4 regions of the Aliihoeflea sp. PC F10.4 genome follow, and region 2 is predicted to be linked to each of the others. Evidence: riboswitches for the same ligand, from Rfam matches in the RefSeq annotation. Region 2 holds a riboswitch; each other region holds the start of a gene.
The links. A riboswitch is a leader RNA that binds a small molecule or an ion and turns the genes downstream of it on or off. The one in region 2 is predicted to bind cobalamin.
Positions count from the first base shown of each region.

Region 1: it holds a riboswitch for cobalamin, as region 2 does, so the genes downstream of both, ACX82Z_RS03210 (TonB-dependent receptor plug domain-containing protein) here and ACX82Z_RS20885 (hypothetical protein) in region 2, are expected to answer to the same signal.
Region 3: it holds a riboswitch for cobalamin, as region 2 does, so the genes downstream of both, ACX82Z_RS17210 (ribonucleoside-diphosphate reductase subunit alpha) here and ACX82Z_RS20885 (hypothetical protein) in region 2, are expected to answer to the same signal.
Region 4: it holds a riboswitch for cobalamin, as region 2 does, so the genes downstream of both, ACX82Z_RS11535 (aromatic ring-hydroxylating oxygenase subunit alpha) here and ACX82Z_RS20885 (hypothetical protein) in region 2, are expected to answer to the same signal.

Region 1 is NZ_JBTSWH010000001.1:655,975-661,267, forward strand. It holds gene ACX82Z_RS03205 (ABC transporter substrate-binding protein) at 1-833, opposite strand, end outside; gene ACX82Z_RS03210 (TonB-dependent receptor plug domain-containing protein) at 833-2,758, opposite strand; cobalamin riboswitch at 2,903-3,098, opposite strand; gene ACX82Z_RS03215 (ABC transporter substrate-binding protein) at 3,375-5,045, shown strand; gene ACX82Z_RS03220 (ABC transporter permease) at 5,162-5,293, shown strand, end outside.
Region 2 is NZ_JBTSWH010000001.1:4,147,400-4,152,692, reverse strand. It holds gene ACX82Z_RS20905 (DUF1244 domain-containing protein) at 1-122, shown strand, start outside; gene ACX82Z_RS20900 (DUF2312 domain-containing protein) at 271-531, shown strand; gene ACX82Z_RS20895 (hypothetical protein) at 605-955, shown strand; gene ppk2 (polyphosphate kinase 2) at 969-1,874, opposite strand; cobalamin riboswitch at 1,998-2,204, shown strand; gene ACX82Z_RS20885 (hypothetical protein) at 2,313-2,564, shown strand; gene ACX82Z_RS20880 (homocysteine S-methyltransferase family protein) at 2,583-3,647, shown strand; gene ACX82Z_RS20875 (hypothetical protein) at 3,690-4,925, opposite strand; gene ACX82Z_RS20870 (TerC family protein) at 5,072-5,293, opposite strand, start outside.
Region 3 is NZ_JBTSWH010000001.1:3,416,562-3,421,854, reverse strand. It holds gene ACX82Z_RS17215 (lipopolysaccharide biosynthesis protein) at 1-1,172, opposite strand, end outside; cobalamin riboswitch at 1,535-1,731, shown strand; gene ACX82Z_RS17210 (ribonucleoside-diphosphate reductase subunit alpha) at 1,836-4,715, shown strand; gene ACX82Z_RS17205 (ribonucleotide-diphosphate reductase subunit beta) at 4,876-5,293, shown strand, end outside.
Region 4 is NZ_JBTSWH010000001.1:2,248,919-2,254,211, forward strand. It holds gene ACX82Z_RS11520 (YidC/Oxa1 family membrane protein insertase) at 1-52, opposite strand, end outside; gene ACX82Z_RS11525 (methyltransferase domain-containing protein) at 86-1,543, opposite strand; gene ACX82Z_RS11530 (hypothetical protein) at 1,543-1,782, opposite strand; cobalamin riboswitch at 2,100-2,308, shown strand; gene ACX82Z_RS11535 (aromatic ring-hydroxylating oxygenase subunit alpha) at 2,422-3,669, shown strand; gene ACX82Z_RS11540 (FAD-binding oxidoreductase) at 3,680-4,771, shown strand; gene ACX82Z_RS11545 (pyridoxal phosphate-dependent aminotransferase) at 4,768-5,293, opposite strand, start outside.

The DNA of each region.
Region 1 (5,293 bases), 3.5 Mb from region 2:
TCGCGCAACTCGGTCAAGGCGCGAACGGCCTCGATGACGAAGGGTGCGCCACAGGCCCAGGCGCCTTGCGGCACGAATGCGCCGACCCTTGCGCCATCCAGCGCCTTCAAGGCCGGATGGCTGACGAACTGGTCGGCGAGCGCGGGCGCTCCCTCGACGGGTTCAGACAGGATGACGATGTCGGGCCGGTGCGAGACGAGTTGTTCGAGGGGCAGGGGCGTCATGGCCGAATAGCCGAGCTCGGCGGCAAGGTTCGTCAGGCCAGCGGCTTCCATAGCGCTGTCGGCAAGCGTGCCCGCGCCCAGCACTACGCCGTTTTGCTCATAGGCGATGGCGGTGGGGCGGGTAGGGCACTGGCGCGCGCGCAGAGTTTCAAGTTCGCGCTCGTAGTCGCGGGCGATCGTTTCGGCGCGTTCGCTCTGTCCGACGATCGCGCCCATGCGCCGGAGTTCAGCGGGAACTGTGTCGACCGTGTTGTCGTAGGCGAATTCCTCGACATGGAAATCGAGGCGCTGAAGCAGGCTCGTCGTGTTGTGAAGGCTGAACGTGCCGGTGACGACGATGTCTGGCTTCGACAGGAACACCTCTTCGGCCCGTCCGCCATTCTTGGGGTAGTTCGCTGCCTCTTCATCGAGAAAGGAAAGCGTCGGGTCCGTCGAAAGATCGGACAAAGAGACGATCTGACCGGGATCGGCCAGAAGCAGCACGAGCTGGTCCGTGCACACATTCATCGACATGACGCGCGGCGGGTCGGCGGCGAATGCAGGCGCAGTCAACGCGAGGGTAAAGGCGGCGGCGCGCAGAATGAATTGTCCGCGCGCCGCCCTTTTCATCAGAAGGTCGACCGGAAGCCGGCGAAGACGCCGATGCCGGGCGTATTGAAGCCACGCACCGTCTGGTAGTCCTGATCGAGCAGGTTTTCGCCGCGCACGTAAAGCTCCGTGGATTCGGTCGCCTGGTAAGAGACCTTGGCGTTTAGGAGGACGTAGTCGTCGAGTTTGACGCGGCCGTTGACTCCAGAAAAGCCAAATGGTCCGGCGACGCTGCTCACGATGATTTCGTCTTCACTGTCAACGGCAATTTTGGCTGTGCCGGAAATAGCCCATTTCTCGGCGGGCTTGTATGTCGTCGTGAGCGCAATTTCGTGGCGTGGAACGCGCAAGTTGCGGTTGCCGTTGGCGTCCTGCGTATGTGTGTAGGTGTATGCTGCGCCTAGCGAGAGCCAATCATTGGCTTCATAGACTAGCGACGCTTCCACGCCTCGCTGACGCGAAGTGCCGGGAACCTGTGCATAGCTGCCACCAGCAAACTGAATCAAGTTGTCAATGTCGAGCATGAAATAGGTCAAGTCGGCAGCAAGGCTATTATTGAACCGATACTCCAAGCCAACGTCGAATGAGACGCTTTCTTCCGGCTCCAGATCGGTGTTGCCAACGAAGGGACCGAATAATTCGTATAGGCTCGGTGCGCGAAAGCCGGTGCCGAACGAACTATGAAGGCGATATCCGCTTTCGCCAAAGCGATAAGATCCTGTCGCCCGATATGTGAGATTATCACCAAATTCGGAGTGATCATCATATCGCACACCGCCTGATAGGTTCAATAATTCAGTTGGCTCCAGAACCGCTTGTGTCCAAACGCCAGCGAGAGAAAATGAATCGTCTGTATCGGAGCCGTAGCTATCGACCGTTTGCGCTCTTTGCCGCTCGTAATCGGCGCCATATTGAAGCAGCAGCCACTCATTAACGTCGAGTGAGCCTTGATAATCTATCTTCCGGCGCTCGCCGACATAATCAGCATCGAACGGGCCGAATGCAGGGTGATTCGAGTCAATTGTGCGATCGACCTCAAAGTGCTGGACCGAAAGCGTATTCTTCAAGCGGCCATCGAGGAAATTGGCATTGAAGCCGACGCGCATTCCGATCTGCTCGTTATCGTTAACATTTACGTCGGTATCCTGTGGCTCAATAATCTCCCCGGTGACGCTATCTACATAGCGGTCTACATCGTAGTCAGCGTCGGCGTCGATGTAGAGCAGGGAACCGAACACCGATACGACCTCGTTCAGGCGATATTCGCCCGTCGCGTCGAACGTCACATTCTCATAGCCGTCCCGCTCGCTGCCGCCCGCTGCTGCAGAAATGCCGTCGGTGCGGAAGCCGGTGATGTTGATTGCGGCACGTCCGGCATCGTTGGCTGCACGCAGGCCGTAGCCCCCACGAACGGTTCCGCGCGAGCCGGCTTCGCCATGGAGGATGTGCGAGATGCCGGGCTCGATATCGCCGAGGGTCGAAAACGAGATCACGCCCGCGATTGCATCCGAACCATAAAGCGTCGACTGGGAGCCTTTCAGCACCTCGATGGACTCGAGGCCACCAGAGAGGAGATACTGATAGGAGGTCTGAACCTGCGTGCTCGTTGGATCGCCGATATCGATACCGTTATAGAGCGTCTTGACGTAGCGGCGCGGCGCGCCGCGCACGGACAGCGATCCCTCCGCGCCCGGGCCGCCGGGTGATGATACGGAGATGCCTGGCAGGCGCTCCAGATAGTCGACGGCGAGCGGCAGGTCCTGCTCTTCCATCTCCATACGCGTGACCGTCTCGACCCGCGAGCCGGAGCGTTCGGCCTCTGTCGGCGCGCGGTTCGGCGTAATGACGATCTGCGGCAGTTCGGTGAACTGCGCATGCGCGGGCAGGCTTGCCAATATGGCGATTGCAGATGCAGCGCAGGCCGCGCCCAGTTTGAAAGCGTACATTCGGTCCCCCGATATCCGGCCTGCGGCCGGAACCCATCTTTTCAAAGATGCTGGAGAAACCTGCGGACCGCCCCGATCCGGCTTCGCCAGCGATGACATATGTCACCACTGCGAAACCACAGCCCCGGACGCTCCCCGCATCCGGCAAAGGTGACGCTCAAGGCAGGTTTCCTGGCTCGCGCTTCAGCGGATCATTCACCTTCCCGGGCACCGCCCAGTGGTTTTCGAATGTCCTCTGCGCTTACAGTTGCGGGGGCAGCCGCGGCTCGGACAAATCGTCCTTCCGCATTCCCTCTTAGCCGGCGTTGCTCGCACCGGCACCTCAAGCTGAAAATTACGTAGCAAGCACTGGGAGTGACGGTCAATCACGTCATTGGCGGGGCCGACCGGACGTCACGCGATGTTGCCTGGCAGCAACGGCCGTTCGGGATTACACTGCGTCATATTTGGTCGCAAAAGATGCCAAAACGGGGTGTTCGATGTCGCTTTTACGCCAACGGAACGGCCGGCCTGGTATCAAATTATAGTCGAACATCCTGATCTGGCGGGGTTTTTGACATTCGCCCACCGATACGGGATGGTAGGGAACATCAGGAACAAACGGGAGATCGGTGGCATGAGTTTCTTCAGAAGTAGCGGGAACCGCGTTCCCGAACACGTCGAGAAGATGGCAGAGGATGTGAAGGCCGGACGCGTCGACCGACGCGAATTCCTCGCCATCGCGTCCGTCTTCGGGGCCTCGACCGCGCTTGCCTATTCGATGATCGGCCTCGCCGCACCTTCGAAGGCGCTGGCGCAGGATGAAGCGCTTGGCGAGCCGGTGACAGGCGGCGTCCTGCGCGTGGCCATGTTCGTCAAGGCAAACAAGGACCCGCGCACGGCCGACTGGTCCGAAATCTCCAACGGCATGCGCCAGTCGCTCGAGCCGCTCGTCAAGTACACGCGCGAGTTCACCTTCGAAGGCAAGCTTCTCGAAAGCTGGGAAGCCAACGACGACGCCACCGAGTACGTTCTCAACGTGCGGCAGGGCGTGACGTGGACAAACGGCGATGAATTCAACGCAGACGACGTCATCTACAATCTGACGCGCTGGGCCGACGGCACTGCTGAAGGCAACTCGATGGCGACCCGCGTCGCCTCGATGATCGACCCCGACACCAACAAGCTGCGCGAAGGCGCGATCGAACGCGTCGACGATTACACGGTCAAGCTGATCCTGTCGGAGCCGGACGTTTCGATCATTCCGGGCTTCTCGGATTATCCTGCGCTGGTCGTTCACCCCACCTTCGACGAGACGGGCGCGGACTGGGTCGCCAATCCGATCGGCACCGGTCCGTTCGAACTCGTTTCCTATTCGGTCGGTGATCGTATCGAGTTCAAGCGGCGCGAAAACGGCGCGTGGTGGGATGGCGAAGCCTATCTCGACGGCGTCGAATTCATCGATTACGGCACCGATCCGTCGGCGATGGTCAACGCGTTCGAAGCGCTCGAAATCCATACGAACTACGAGACGACCGCCGACTATCTCGACATCATGGACAGCCTCGGTCTCGTGCGTTCGGAGGTTTTGACCTCGACCACGCTGACCATTCGCATGAACGTCGACAACGCACCTTACGACGACCAGAACGTGCGCAAGGCCGTTCAGCTCGGCGTCGACAACAACGCTATCCTGGCGCTTGGCATCGACGGTGCGGGCGAAAAGGCCGACAACTACCATGTCGCGCCGATCCAGCCCGACCACGTCCAGATCGCCACGCATGAGCGCGACGTCGACCGTGCCAAGCAGTTGATGGAAGAAGCCGGCCAGATGGATTTCGAGCACGAGATCATCTCGGTCGACGAGACCTGGCACCGCAACTCGTGCGACGCGGTGGCCGCACAGCTTCGCGAGGCCGGGTTCCGCGTCAAGCGGACCGTGCTTCCCGGTTCGACCTTCTGGAACGACTGGACCAAGTATCCTTTCTCGGCGACCAACTGGAACATGCGCCCGCTCGGCATCCAGGTCATCGCGCTCGGTTACCGCACCGGCGGCAGTTGGAACGAGACTGCGTTCTCCAATGAGGAACTCGACGGCCTGATCGCCGAAGCCCTTTCGATCGCCGATTCGGAAGAGCGTCAGTCGGTCATGGAGCGGATCGAGACGATCATCCAGGATTCGGGCATCATCATCCAGCCCTACTGGCGCACGCTCTACAACCACTCCGTAGAGGCGGTGAAGAACCACGGCATGCACCCGACCTTCGAGATCGATCTCGGCAAGGTCTGGCTTGACGAAAGCGCCTGACGCGCCATCTCGTCACAGCGCGGATACGCGACATGAAGGCGAGGGGCGGCAACGGCCCTCGCCGACTGTACCGGGGAACATAACTATAAAACCCCAACCAGAACGGCAGGGGGCACATGCTGGGTTTCATCGTGAAGCGGTTGGGCGTCATGGCCATAACCATGGTCTGCCTGACGCTCGTCGTCTTTTTTCTCGTCAATCTCGACCCGAACCTGCGGCGGCTCGCGATCAGCCAGCTCGACATGCGC
Region 2 (5,293 bases):
AGGACCAGTCGCGCGAGATCGTCTACGGCATGCCCTATGCCGAGTGGCAGGCGAAGCACCAGACGGACGCAAGCACGTCACAAAAGGCCGCTTTCGAAGCGTCTCGTCCAAAAGACCATTGACCGGCCTGCCCGGCTGGGGCAACCAAGCGCCGATCCTTTTCCGGGGCGTCGTCGCGAGTCGCGGCCGCACCGGAAATACCCGCCTGTTTCAGGTCGCGCCAGCCGCGTCCATCCCATAAGGCATCATACGATTGAACGGAATTTGACGATGGCAGACGAAGTTTCGGACAGCACGCACGAAGTCGCAGCAGGACAGTTGCGCTCCTTTATCGAACGCATCGAGCGCCTCGAAGAAGAAAAGAAGGCGCTCGCGGACGACATCAAGGAAGTCTACGCCGAAGCCAAAGGCACAGGCTTCGATACCGGCGCGATCCGCCAGTTGATCCGCATCCGCAAGCAGGATGCGTCGGAGCGCCAGGAAGCCGAAGCGATCCTCGATCTCTACATGAACGCGCTCGGCATGGCCTGAGCCACCACTCCCTGAAAGCAGGCGGGCCGAACTGCCTTACGCGTTCGGTGCCGCAGGCTTCGGAAAATCGATCATGTCCCCCGGATCACCCTCGATAGGCATGCGCGTGCTGACCGCACTCGCCGCGAGCTTGTTCCTTGCGGCTCCCGCGCTTGCCCAGGAGCCTGCCCTTTCCGAATGGCAGATCACCAAATGTGAGGTTTATACCGAGGCGTTCGAGGACGCGTCGGCCAGCGACGCAGATAACCTCAGCCAGTCCTTTATCGACGAGAACGAAGCCTTCATCGCGCAAGGATGCGTCGAGCGCGTGGCCGTGTGTCCACGCACGCAGGCCGATCTCGACATCGCCAACATATTGACGATCGCCGCGATGAATGCCGGCACGGCCAGCACCTTTCTTCCGTTCGCCTGCACGGACGGCTGACGACGCGAAAGCGTCACCGATCCGTCAGGAAATCCTGTCCCTGACCGAGGATCAGCGGGTCGGGTTCGGCAACCACGTTTTCGTCCCTGCCGTCATAGTCGAAACGCCCGAGAATATGGCGCATCACCGAAATCCGCGCGCGTCTCTTGTCGTTCGCGCGCACGATCGTCCAAGGCGCATGTGCCGTATGCGTCCGCTCGATCATCTGGCTGCGCGCTTTGGTGTATTCGTCCCATTTGCTCATGCCCTGAACGTCGATCGGCGAAAATTTCCACGTCTTGAGCGGATCATGCACGCGGTCATGGAAGCGCTTGAGCTGCATCTCGCGGCCGATATTCAGCCAGAACTTGAAAAGATGAATCCCCTCATCGACGATCATCCGCTCGAAATCGGGCGCGTCGCCGAGAAAGGTCTCATGCTGCTTCGGCGTACAGAACCCCATCACGGGCTCGACCACGCCGCGATTGTACCAGGAGCGGTCGAAGCTAACGAACTCGCCGCTGGTGGGGAAATGCTCGACATAGCGCTGGAAGTACCATTGCCCGCACTCCGTCTCGGTCGGCTTCGGCAAAGCCACGTTACGGGACGAGCGCGGGTTCATGTACTGGCGCAAGACAAAGATCGTGCCGCCCTTGCCGGCCGCGTCGCGCCCTTCGAACAGCGCGATCACCCGCTCGCCTTTGGTCTGCATCCAGTATTGCAGCTTCACGAGTTCTTCCTGAAGCGCTTCCAGTTCGGCTTTGTAAGCCTTCCGAACCATCTTTTCGGAATAGGGGTAGTCGCCCGAGCCGAGCGCGTCAGACGCGATCCAGTCGGGCAGCTTCGGATTTTCGATATCGAACGAGCGCTTGCGCCCGTCGAAGTCGATCTCGATCGGTTTGACCTTCTCGCGGCCGTAACTGGTCTTCTTTGCGGGCATGCGGCAGGTTCTCCGGTTGCATCGACGAATGCTAGTCCATCGCACCGAAAAGAAAAGCCGCCCGCCTCTCGGGCGCAATGACCGCGCCCGATTTTATCGCTTTCCTCCGCCCGCCATCCATGCTCATTTGTCGGCGTTCGAGGTGCCCTTGGCCCGCAAGGTCGAAGGGATAATTGGGAAGCCGGTTTGATGCCGGCGCTGCCCCCGCAACGGTAACGAAACTCGTTTTCCGACGAAAGCCACTGGGTCGAAGACCCGGGAAGGCGTCGGAAAGGTCTCTCGATGAGACGGCTTCGAAGCCCGGAAACCAGCCTTGATCAAATGAAACCGACTGATCGCGGTGGGCGATCGGAAGAGACACGCGACCGTGCGGCCTCTCGCCTGCCGGTCGTCACCCTTCCGTCTTCCGCCGGTTTGGTCCTCGAATGAGGCAACGGCATGGACGACGACTTCCCGCGCATCGATACCAGAATTCATCCACGCCGATCACAGGGAGCGGGACACGTCACGCCCGAAACCGTCTTCCTGCAATGGCTCCTGTCGCTGCCGGCGGGCACGCCTGTCGACGCTGCCGCTCAAAGGCAGATCGACATGATCGACACCCGCGCAACGAACCATCCGGACGCTACGCGCCTTCGCGAGCTTTTCGCTGCGGCGGCCGGCGAGCCGCCCCGTCCCATCCTCAACTGATCGATCGGAGATTTACTCATGGCTACAAGAACCGAACCCGCCCCGCACAAGCAGGGATTGCTCGAACGGCTTGCTGCCGGTCCTGTCATCTGCGCGGAAGGCTATCTGTTTGAACTCGAACGGCGCGGCTATCTCCAAGCTGGGCCTTTCGTTCCCGAAGTAGTGCTGGAGCACCCCGAGGCGGTCACGCGCCTGCACGAGGACTTCGTTCATGCCGGCAGCGACGTCGTCGAAGCCTTCACCTATTACGCTCATCGCCAGAAGCTGAAGGTGATCGGTCGCGAGGACAGTCTTGAGACGATCAATCGTCAGGCGCTTCGTATTGCCAAGGATGTCGCCGACCGCAACGGCTGCCTGATGGCCGGCAATATCTGCAACACCAACGCCTATGAGGCCGCAGACGCTTCGACGCACAACGCGGTGCGTGCCATGTTCGAAGAGCAGATCGGCTGGGCGGTCGAGGAAGGGGCCGATTTTCTCATCGCCGAGACCATCGACTGGCTGGGCGAAGCCGAGATCGCGCTCGACGTGATGAAGAAGACCGGCCTGCCCACTGTCGTGACGCTTTCGGTCCACCGCGAGGAAAAGATGTTCGACGGCGCGTCCATCGTGGAGGCGTGCAAGCGGCTCGAAGCGGCCGGCGCCGATGTCGTCGGCCTCAACTGCCAACGCGGCCCGAAGACGCTGATGCCCGTCGTCCGCAAAGTGCGCGAGGCCGTCTCGTGCCACGTCGCGGCGCTGCCCGTGCCCTATCGCACGACGGATGCCGAGCCGACCTTCCAGTCGCTGACCGACCGGGCCTGCTCATGCATTCCCGCCGATCGCCCGTTCCCGACGGCGCTCGATCCGTTTACCTGCAACCGTTACGAATGCGCCGAATTCGCCCGCGAAGCCTATGATGCGGGCGTGCACTATATCGGGCTTTGCTGCGGGGCCGCCCCGCACCACATCCGGGCAGTCGCAGAGGCGCTCGGCCGAACCGTTCCGGCGAGCCGCTATTCTCCCGACATGTCCAAGCACGCCTTCTTCGGAACCGACGCGGCGATCCCCGATGCCTATCGCGGCAGACAGAAAGTAATCTAGGTCAGATGGCGGCCCGCCGGTGAAGGCGGGCCGCCCGCTTACTCATTCGTGGTCATGTGTCGCGCCGGACCCGCCCACGGCAACGATCGTGTAGGGCACGCCTTCGATTTCGATCGTGCCGGTTTCCTCCAGTGTTTGCGTCGAGATCAACCGGACGATGCCCTCGCGCGGATCGGTGATCGCAATCGACTCGCCCGCAACAGCCAGACGCGGGCGCGGATCGCGCCAGTGGCCATCCATCGAATAGGCATCCGTCACCGCCACGCTTTGCTCGATCTTGCCCGAGACGACATCGACGAGATGCAGCCTGCCGTCTTCGGTGAGCACATAGGCATTGCGAGGCTGTGCGGGATCGAGCGCGAAATCGACCCGGCGCATCGGCAGGTCGATTTTTGTGAATTGCGTTTCATCGCCCGGCTCGATGACGACAATTGCCGACGGGCCGTAATTTCCGAGGAAGTAGCTCATCGCCGTTCCGCCCTTCAGAGTCGAGACGTTGCCCTCGCCGAGATCGGCAGTCGGTATATGCTTCAGCGCCGGCGCTTCGCCGCCGGAGCCCGGTGACGCGATGACGATCCCGTCGCGGCAGCCGAAGGCGAAGATGCGCGCCGACTGCGCCTGCCCGTGAACGCCGGGGCAGGCGACGACGTCGCCAACATCGTTCCCCTCCCGGTCGATCACCTTCAGCCCGACCCGTGGCTCGTCGGGATTTTCATGCGGCACGGAGACGACGAGATAATCGCCCATCGGCGCGGCGAGCCCATGATGGGCGGAACCCGGCTGGAGAACGCGCGGTTCGAAACGCCCGCCCAGCACATCGCTTTCGGCAAAAAGCGAAACGTCACCTGACCCGTCGTCGAAAAGCGCGATCGTCCCCGAGCCCTCGACCACATGCGCAGGCTTCGTGCCTCCGATCTCGGTATCGAGCAGCTTCGCGTCCTCGACCTTCAGATCGGCATGGTCGCCATGGTCCTCGAAGGTGATGCCGGTGTCGATCACGGCCACCTTGCCGGCGTCGCCCTGAACGGCGAACACCACGCGACCGCTTTCGCTTCGCGTCAGCGCCGGTGTCTGCTCGATTTCGAAAACACCGGCGGGTGAACCGTCAATGTCGAAAGCGCGCACGACGCCTTCGGCGTGATCTCCGATGAACAGCCGATAATGCGCGTCGTGCGGCTCGTTCGCCATCGCCGGAATTGAATGACCGACATTTAGCGCGAGTGCGCCGATTGCGGCGGACAGCGCGAGAATGCATGTCTGATTTGAAATCGAAATCATGAAGTGCTCCGTTAATTGAACGGTACGTAATAACATAACGTTTTTGAACGGCAATGGTGTGTCGATGAAAATGACCTCGGCCCGGAAACGAAACGGGGCGCCCATTAAGGACGCCCCGCCACATATCGGTCATGAATTTGCGAGTGCTACTGCTCGCCTGTCGGCGAGGCGTGCTTTTGCGCTTCGACCGGATCGGGTTCCTCGCCGCGTGTGGCGAACAGCGAGGCGACGACGCCAATAGCCAGGATCGTGAAGGTAACGCCGAGCGAGATCGTCGGCGGAATCTTTTCGATACCCATGATGCCGGCCGCGAACACCTTGCCGCCGATGAAGATCAGCACGGCCGATAGCGCGTATTTCAGGTAGAC
Region 3 (5,293 bases), 730 kb from region 2:
AAAAGCGCGATGAAGAATCCGAGCGCGCACAGGCGCTCGCCGCCCGTCATGGTGAGAATGTCCTCGCCGGGGCCAAGCGCACAGGCCATCACGATCCCGAGGCACAGGACGGGAACGACGGACGTGGCCGCGTCGTATCCGTCACCGAAAAGAGCGAGCAGCGGGCCGGCGAAGACCCACAGGAACAGCGCGCCGGCAATGGCGAGCGTGGTCGAGAGCGTGGTAGCGGCCCCGACTAGACGCTGGAGCTCGTGACGCTCCCCTTGCGCCGCAAGAGCCGCGTATTTCTGCGCGGTCGCCGCCGATATCCCATAGGGAACGTAGGAAAGTATCTGCGCCAGTCGCGTCGCGGCGAAATAGAAGGCGACGATCTCGGGCGGCATGAACAGGCCGAGGATCAGAATGTCGGCATTGTGGAACAGAATTTCGCTGGCTTCCAGCAAGGCCACCGGCATCGCCACCTTGAACCAGCAGCCGATCCTGTAGGTCGCCCTCGCACCGGCGAGCAACTTCTTCAGTTCGCCGCGCAGGAGCAGATATTGCACGGCGACCGAGGCCGCCAGCCCGCCGACGGTGAAGCTCATGATGGTGACCGCGTCGGCCGAACCGCCCGTGGCGAAAACGAAACCGACGCCTGCCAGAATGGCCAGATGCCGCAGGAGCATCGCAGGCCCGATGCCCAGAAGCGGCTTGTCGAGTCCGCGCGCGATCGCCTCGAGAAACTCCTGAAGCACCAGAAGCGGGATAACGAGAAAGGCGAGCGTCGCCAGCGTGACCATTTGCGGCGAAAGCCCAGTCGGGCCGAAATGGATGATTGCCAGCGCAACGAGCGTCACAATCAGCGAAACGCCGAGCGCCAGCGCGAGAGCGAAATGGAGAAGGCCAAGCGCCGCGCCGGCGTCGCCCTTTGCCCGGTATTCGGAAACGAACCGACAGACGAGCTGGTTGGTGCCGACCGTCGCGCCATGCCCGAGAAGAAAAAGCCAGACCAGAACCAAAGCATAGGACCCGAACGCTTCGGCTCCGACGAGCCGCGCGGCGGCGATCTGGGCGACGAAAGCAAGGGCAGCAGCGCCGACGCGAAGGCCCATGACGGATATGCCGGTACGGGAAAACCCGCCCGGATGCGACGCCATTCTCGCCCTGACTATCTCGATCAGGCCCTTGCCCATTTCCCTCGCCCTTGCTCCGGCGCGTTACTTTACAATCGAACGCGCCAAGCGCATGTCGTCAAAATCAATTACGCTTAACAGAAACTTAGCGGACGAACGCAACTTTGGCTGTCAGCGAATTGCAGCAACATTCGCTGAAATCCCCATTTTGCATTTTGGCATAAAAATAATGATCAAGTGTTAAGCTTGAGAATGTCGCTGTCAATACTGACCGGGAATCGCTCCTTCGGACATTCATACTCCATGCTTCCAGCTCATCGATCTTGGCGAGGCCGCAGCGTGTGTCCCACCACGCCGATGCACTCGTCATCATTGCGATGTGAATATCCAAACTAGATATTGACGAGTGTGGGGGTCGCTACGCAATATGCAGTTGTCAGGGTCTTCCAAAGTCGATTCGGTGATGGAGGCTAAGAGGGAAGTCGGTGAAATGCCGGCGCTGCCCCCGCAACTGTAAGCAGAGAGCGTTTCGTCGAGTATGCCACTGGTGTTTACCGGGAAGGCCGACGAAAAGCCGCGACCTGCGAGCCAGGAGACCTGCCTTGACGATGTGAACGAACCCGGGCGGGGTGCTCCGGCGGTGCGCATGGCTCATGGTCGTCATTCGGCCAGTGAATTTGCGCGTTGCTTCTTCATCCCCGTCCACAGCGCCACGGGGACAAGATGCCGGCGACCAGTGCACTTCAATCAAACGGAAACCATCCGATCGAACTTCCGGTCGAAGCGGCCACGAAGGCGCCGGCCGAGCCCGGCTATCGCCTGATCCGACGCAATGGCGGCGTCACGCCGTTCGATGCGTCCAAGATCACAATCGCTTTGACCAAGGCGTTTCTCGCTGTCGAGGGCTCGACGGCAGCAGGCTCGCGCCGCGTCCACGACATCGTCGAGGAACTGACGGACGGAGTCGTTTCCGCGCTGACGCGGCGTGTCGGGGAGGGGCGCACCTTCCATATCGAAGATGTGCAGGACCAGGTCGAACTCGCCCTGATGCGCGAGGGACATCACAAGGTCGCTCGCGCCTATGTGCTCTACCGCGCCGAGCGTGCACGCGAACGCGAAGCCGAAGCACCTGCCGCCGTGCAGTCGGCGGCATCCTCGCTGAACGTGAAGGGAGAGGACGGCGCGCTGCTGCCGCTCGACGAGGCGCGCCTTGCCCGCATCGTGGAAGAGGCATGTGACGGGCTTGATGCGGTGTCGTCCGTGCCGATCCTCGCCGAGACGAAGCGCAATCTTTATGACGGCATCACCCTCGACGAATTGTCGCTCGCCCCGATCCTTGCCGCGCGCACACTGGTCGAGCAGGAGCCGAACTACGCGTTCGTCTCGGCGCGCCTTCTCATGGACAAGCTGCGCCGCGAAGCGCTGACCTTCGTGTCGGGCCGAAGCGAACAGGCGACACAGGCCGACATGGGTGCGCGCTACGCTTCCTATTTCCCTGACTTCATCAGTACCGGCATCAAGGCCGACCTGATCGACCCGGAACTTGGCCGGTTCGATCTCGCCCGACTGGGTGCTGCACTGAAGCCGGAGCGCGACCAGAACTTCCAGTATCTCGGACTTCAGACGCTCTACGACCGTTATTTCCTGCACACAAAGGGCAAGCGTTTCGAACTGCCACAGGCGTTCTTCATGCGCGTTGCGATGGGGCTCGCGATCCGCGAAATCGACCGCGAGGCGCGGGCCATCGAGTTCTACGATCTTCTGTCGTCCTTCGATTTCATGGCTTCGACGCCGACGCTGTTCAATTCCGGCACGACGCGGCCGCAGCTTTCCTCTTGCTTCCTGACCACCATCGGCGACGACCTCGACGCCATCTTCAAGGGCGTGAAGGACAACGCCTTGCTGGCTAAATATTCCGGCGGGCTTGGAAACGACTGGACGCCCGTTCGCGGCCTCGGTGCGCATATCAAGGGCACCAATGGCGAAAGCCAGGGCGTGGTGCCGTTCCTTAAAGTCGCCAACGACACGGCCATTGCGGTCAATCAGGGCGGCAAGCGCAAGGGTGCGGTCTGCGCCTATCTGGAGACGTGGCACGTCGACATCGAGGAATTCCTCGACCTTCGCAAGAACACGGGCGACGACCGCCGCCGCACGCATGACATGAACACGGCGAACTGGGTGCCGGACCTGTTCATGGAGCGTGTCGAGGCGAACGGCGAATGGACGCTGTTTTCACCGGATGAGACGCCGGACCTGCATGACCTTTACGGCAAGCCGTTCAAGGCCGCCTATGAGGCTTATGAGGCCAAGGCCGCGGCGGGCGAATTGCGCGTTCATCGCAAGGTGCGTGCGCTCGATCTGTGGCGGCGCATGCTGACCATGGTTTTCGAGACCGGGCATCCGTGGGTGACGTTCAAGGACCCGTGCAACATCCGCTCGCCGCAGGGGCATATCGGCGTCGTGCACTCGTCGAACCTTTGCACCGAGATCACGCTGAATACGTCGAAGGACGAAGTGGCCGTGTGCAATCTCGGCTCGATCAATCTCTTGAACCACGTCACGACAAAAGGTCTCGACCTCGACCGGTTGGCAAAGACTGTCGGCACGGCGATGCGCATGCTGGACAATGTTGTCGACATCAATTTCTACACCATCCCAGAGGCGCGCAACTCGAACTTGAAGCATCGTCCGGTGGGGCTTGGCCTGATGGGTTTTCAGGACGCGTTGCAGAAGCTGAAGATTGCCTATGCGTCGAAAGACGCCGTCGAGTTCGCCGACCGTTCGATGGAAGCGATCAGCTATCACGCCATCTCCGCTTCGGTCGATCTTGCCGCCGAGCGTGGCCGCTATCCAAGCTTCAACGGTTCGCTGTGGTCGCAGGGCATCCTGCCGATCGACTCGATCAAGCTGCTCGAGGACGCGCGCCCCGGCGTGGATATGGATGGAGAAGCGACCCTCGACTGGGCCGCTTTGCGCCAGCGCGTGACGACCACCGGCATGCGCAATTCCAACACGATGGCGATCGCGCCAACCGCGACGATTTCCAACATTTGCGGCGTCTCGCAATCGATCGAGCCGGGCTACCAGAACCTTTTCGTCAAATCGAACATGTCGGGTGATTTCACCGTCGTGAACGCACAACTCGTCCATGATCTGAAGGAACGTGGCCTTTGGGACGAGGTCATGGTGTCGGACCTGAAATATTTCGACGGGTCCATCGGCCAGATCGACCGAATCCCTGACGATCTGAAGGCGATCTACGCGACCGCGTTCGAGATCGATTCGGCCTGGCTGATCGAGGCGGCATCGCGCCGGCAAAAATGGATCGACCAGGCGCAGTCGCTCAACCTCTATATCGCCAATCCATCAGGCAAGAAGCTCGACGAGCTTTATCGCTTCGCGTGGAAGAAGGGGCTGAAGACGACCTATTATCTGCGTTCGCGTTCGGCGACCCACGTGGAGAAATCCACCTTGAAGGGCACGGACGGCAAGCTCAACGCAGTGTCGGCCAGCGTTGCCGCTGCGCCGATCGAGGTCGATCCGAATGCCGCGTGGGGCAAAGCCTGCGCGATCGATGATCCCGAATGTGAGGCGTGCCAGTAAGGCTCGAATTTACCCCTCTTCCGTCTCGGCGCGTTGCGCCGATCCACCTTCTCCCACAAGGGGAGAAGGTAGGGTGCTCTTCCTTCTCCCCTTGTGGGAGAAGGTGGCCGAGCGGAGTGAGGTCGGATGAGGGGTCGTAAAACATATGAAGGAACACAAAATGCTCGACTGGTCAGAACCCAAAGCCACACCCGCCGCCACGCCGTCCGGTGAAGGTGCTCCACTCGCAGACGCTACCGGCCTTGGCGAGATCGAACGCGGCGGCGCGCGCGTCTCCGTGGACGACAAGCGCATGATCAACGCCCGCGCCGACGTGAACCAGCTTCTGCCGCTCAAATATCGCTGGGCGTGGGAAAAGTATCTCTCCGGCTGCAACAATCACTGGATGCCGACCGAGGTTTCCATGCAGGCCGACATCGCGCTGTGGAAGTCGAAGGACGGTCTGACGGAAGACGAGCGGCGTATGATCAAGCGCAATCTCGGCTTCTTCGCCGCGTCTGAATCGCTCGTCGCGAACAACATCGTCCTCGCCATCTACCGGCACCTGACCAACCCGGAATGCCGGCAGTATCTTCTGC
Region 4 (5,293 bases), 1.9 Mb from region 2:
TAATTTGCATGCCATAGATGATAGGCTGCGAAATAAAAGCTAGTATTTCCATTCGCCCCCGCTACCCTCTCCGCGAACGCAAATTTCACTGCGGGGTCAAATGATACAGCTTGCGATGACTTCCCTTTAGAGATTGGGACGATTCAATCGTGAAAATCGATGAAGCAATCGTTTCGAATTCTGCTTCCGTCATTTCCCCGTACTGATTGACGCGCCCTCTCAAAAGCATCTTCGACATGGCGTCCTCGACGCTGACAAATTCGATCACGATCTCGCTATTGAAGCTTCTCAGCCATTGAAGAAACTCCGCCAGCGGAATGTTCGCCGAGATGACGATGTGATGAATGAGCGCAAGACAGAGTATCAGGTCCGGCTTTCCGCGATTTACAAATGCCTTTCTTTCACCGCTCAGCCACCCCTGTCCTGGTGACGGGTTCGCCAAGTTGAGCGTCAGCGGGAGTATGTTTCCGGCGGCCGCGCTTTTAAGACCATAGTACAGGTGGTCTATCGCCTTTACGTCGCCGTCCACCGCAACGACATAGTCTGCATTGTCGGAGCAAATTCTCGAAAAAGTGCCAGTATTGCATCCCAGATCCCACACCAGTTGGCGGTGTTTTTTTGCCGACACCCGACTTACGAAATCCCGCTTCACGTCGAAGGATGAGTCGCTATAGCTATGGGTGGTGTCGTAAGCACTCCAGGTGGTCGGCTCTTCCCCCGATGAAAGAGCGTTTATCGTCCGACGCAGACCCTGAAGCGTACCAACCACCATCGCCTTCGAATGGTGGAGCTTCTTATGTTCTGTCGGGACCTGATTGGCATCTTCGGTCAGGCGCTGCGCTTCGGAAAGTTGCGCCCGAAAAGACCGTTCCTGCATGCTCGCATGTAGCTTTACGTGCGAAAGAACGCCTTTCTTGAATATCGCCAGATTGCCGATAACCTTGTTGGCGACAAGCGGGTCGATGCCTTCGATATTACCCCTTAGGAAGGGCTGGAAATCGATGCCCTTGTAAGCTTGAAACATCAACGGATAAAGAAACTGCATGCAGAACTGGCGGTATCCGACCCACGGGTCGCCTTCAGCATGAGGAACGAACGACGGAATATCGATGAAGACCGGTTTCGCGGCGATAAACTGAATGTTGTAGGCGGTTGCGTCCTTGAGCGTCCATCCGCTTTCGTGCGCGCTCTCAAGAATGTCGAGCGTAAGGAGTGCAGCATCTTTCAGCATTCCGAACGACCATTCATACGGATATGAGATGAATGGAATACGTGCGTGCTTGAGATGCCTTGGCCATTGGCCCGGACGCACCAGCGCGGACTCGGCATGCTCCGTTTGTATGATTTTTCCGGCGTCGACGAGAGCCTGATAAAACGGCTCTTGACACAGCAACTCCCAATTCGCGGCGGCGTCCTCGCTTATTCCGCGGACGATTGCCGTTCCATTATCGTAGACGCGGTTATTACGGTCTCGGAAAGACCCGGAATCTGCAACAAAATCGGTTTCTAGCGGGGGACGTGCCTTTGCGACGCTCCCCATCATTATCTCGACCCTGAGGATTTTTCAGCGCTTTTCGCCTTTTCCTTGTCCGCATTTTTCCCGGAGAAGAAATCCGTGATCCGATAATAATATCTGCGCAGCGTATAGGCCGCGGCCGCAAAGAATCCTATGATCGCAGTCGTGACGACACTGCCCGTTCCGGGATCGATATAGGCGAAAGAATCCCGAGTCGTTAACATGAACGCAAAGAGCGCGTAGATAGGCAGGCGTGCTTTCATCATTTCAAGTATCCAGACGTTCTTTAGGGCGTCATAAAATTTGCCAACATATATTTAGCCGGATGTTAATGGCATTTGGATTGCCGGCTGGCAAGTCATGGTGGGCATGGTCCACAAATGACAGATGCGAAGCGCTCGCCGCTGCCGGTCAAATATTGGCAATCGGGACGGCATTGGGCCGTATTGCTTCTGTCCCCGCTCTCGGTCTTTACGTAAGCCACCGCCATCCCAAATCGCCCGGAGAGACATTTTGATATGAACTGCGTCGCCGGACGCTTATCCGATGTCGCAATCATGCGACTGGAATCACGCGCCGGATGATTAAGTCGTGCCATTCAGGTGCCGCGTCCGATCACTTCGGGCGAGGAGAATTGGGAAGCCGGTCGGATGCCGGCGCTGCCCCCGCAACGGTGGTGGAGATGAAGTCGCAGCGGGAGCCACTGGGCGAACAGCCCGGGAAGGTGTTGCGGCGGGCCTTGCAGAAGGGTCGCTCCAGAGTCCGGAAACCAGCCTGAAGAGGTTTGAAACCGACTGATCGCGGTGGGCGATCGAGAGGCGAATGCATGTGGGCAGCGAAACGCCCACGCGTTCTCCTTTGCCATCTCCACCAGTTCAGTCTTCGCATTGAAGGCAGGACAGGACATGGATACGCGCAAGGAAATGCTCGAAAGACTAAAGGCAAGGCAGCCGGGCTATAGCCTCGACCGCGCCTTCTATACGGACCCCGATTTCTTCAAGCTCGACATGGAGCTGATCTGGTATCGGGACTGGCTGTTCATCGGCCATGATTGCGAACTGCCCAAGCCAGGCAGCTACATGACGGTTCAGGTCGGTGAATATCCGGTCGTCGTCGTGCGTGACGCAAAAGGTTCGATCCGCGCGTTCCACAACACGTGCCGCCATCGCGGCTCGCGCGTGTGCACTGCTGCCAAGGGAACGGCCGCAAAGCTTGTCTGCCCCTACCATCAGTGGACGTACGACCTTGACGGCCGTCTCGTATTCGCGCGGCAGATGGGGGCGGAATTCGACGCTTCGCAATTCGGCCTGAAGCCGATCGCCTGCGAGGGCGTCGCCGGCTACCTCTTCATCTGCCTTGCCGACGAACCGGCGGACTTCGCGCCGGTTCGGGCAAAGCTCGAGCCCTATCTCGCCCCGCATCGTCTGACCGAAACGAAGGTCGCGTTCGAATCGACCATCATCGAGAAGGGCAACTGGAAGCTCGTCTGGGAAAACAATCGCGAGTGCTATCACTGCGCGGGCAACCATCCCGAGCTATGCAAGACCTTTCCCGAAGCGCCGACCGCTGTTGGCGTTCAAGGGTCGAAAAGCGACCCTGAGATCGTTGAACACTGGGACCGGTGCGAGGCGGCCGGATTGCCGAGCACGTTCGAGATTTCAGAAGACGGACAATATCGCGTCACGCGCGTACCGCTCGTACGAGACGCGGTCAGCTATACGATGAGCGGCAAGCGCGCGGTGAAGAAGAACCTGTCCGATTCCGTTTCGACGGACCGCATCGGCGCGCTTCTTCTCTATCACTACCCGACGACCTGGAACCATGTTCTCGGTGACCATGCAGTCACCTTCCGCGTCTTGCCCATCAGCGCCACGGAAACGGCGGTGACGACCAAATGGCTCGTTCACAAGGATGCCGTCGAGGGCGTGGATTACGACCTTGCCGAACTCACCCATGTGTGGACGGAGACGAACGACCAGGATCGGCGGATCGTCGAGGAAAACGCGTTCGGCATCACCTCGCCCGCATATCGACCCGGCCCCTATTCCGAGGAACACGAGGGCGGCGTCATGCAGTTCGTCGAATGGTACAGCAATTTCGCCGAAGACCGCCTGACGGGTGACGCCAAGCCGGCGCTGCGCTCGGTGGCCTGAGGAGAACGAAATGAACGCGACGTCCCTTTACAAATATCTGGACGAGATGGCGCCGTGGGACGACCGCCTTCAGGTGCTCGAATGCCTGCGCGTCGTGGACGAAGCGCCGGACGTGAAGAGCTTCGCATTCCGTTCGGATAGCCAGACATGGTTCCGCTACCAGCCCGGCCAGTTCATCACGCTGGAACTGCCGGCGGAGCCGGAACCACTGATGCGCACCTATACGCTCTCGTCGAGCCCGTCGCGCCCATTCTCCATCGCCGTGACGGTAAAGGCGCAGGCCGATTCGATCGGCACGCGCTGGATGTTCGACAATCTGAAGCCCGGCGACCATGTAAGGGCCTTCGGGCCGTCGGGCGATTTTTCGCTGCATAACCATCCTGCCGCCAAATATCTTTTCCTGTCGGCCGGTTCCGGCATCACGCCGATGATGTCGATGCTTTTGTGGCTCAACGATTTCGCGCCGCAAACGGATGTCGCCTTTATTAACTGCTCGCGTCGCTACGAAGATTTGATCTTCCGCCGCGAACTGGAACTCGTCGGCAACTACATGCACGGCCTGTCGCTCGACTTTCTTCTGGAAGAACGCGCGCGGCGCGAGGGCGGCTTCGGCCATGTCGGGCGCATCGACGGCACGCGGCTGAAACTCCTTGCGCCGGACTTCGCCGAGCGGGAGATATTCTGTTGCGGGCCGGACCCATTCATGCGCGCAGTGCGCCAGATCCTTGAAGCCGAAGGCTTCGACATGGCGCATTATCATCAGGAAAGCTTCGGCGCGCCGACGATCGAGCGCGTTCAGGCGCCGTTCGAGGAAATCGTCAACGCCGAACCGCCGGCCGACGCACAGCCGGTGCGTTTTGCCTCGTCCGACGTCGAGGCGATGTGCCTGCCCGACCAGACCATCCTGCAAACCGCGCGCGCGGCGGGTGTGCGTATTCCGGCCGCTTGCGAGTTCGGTCTTTGCGGAACATGCAAGACGATGAAGCTTTCGGGCGAAGTCGAGATGAGCCACAATGGCGGCATCCTCGATCACGAGATCGAGGAAGGCTATATCCTCGCATGCTGCTCGCGCCCGCTCGGGCCGGTGACGGTCGAAGCCTAACCGCGCGCGGCGGCAAGCGCTTTCGGAAGCTCGGCCTCGAACAGATCGATCTCGGCGGCCGGGCCGACCGAAACGCGGATGCAGCGGTCGAGAACCGGAGCCATCGGCTTGCGCACGAACACGTCGCGAGCGATCAGTTCCTGCATGACTTTCAGTGCGAAGGCACCATCTTCACCACAATCGATCGCGACAAAATTGGTGGCCGAGGGGATCGCGGCCAGGCCGTTCGTCGCCGCTATGTCGTAAAGCCGGTCGCGGCAGGCGGCGACATCGCTTATCACCTTTCGCAACCAGGCTTCGTCGTCGAGGGCGGCGAGCGCGGCAGCCTGCGCCATGCGCGTCATGCCGAAATGATTGCGCACTTTCTCGAACGCATTGATCGTTGCCGCTTCGCCGATCGCATAGCCGCAACGCAAGCCCGCCAGCCCATAGGCTTTGGAAAAGGTGCGCATGCGCAGCACATTCGCACGCTCGATATCTATCGGCGGCAAAGTGCCGTCCGGCGCGGTCTCGCCATAGGCC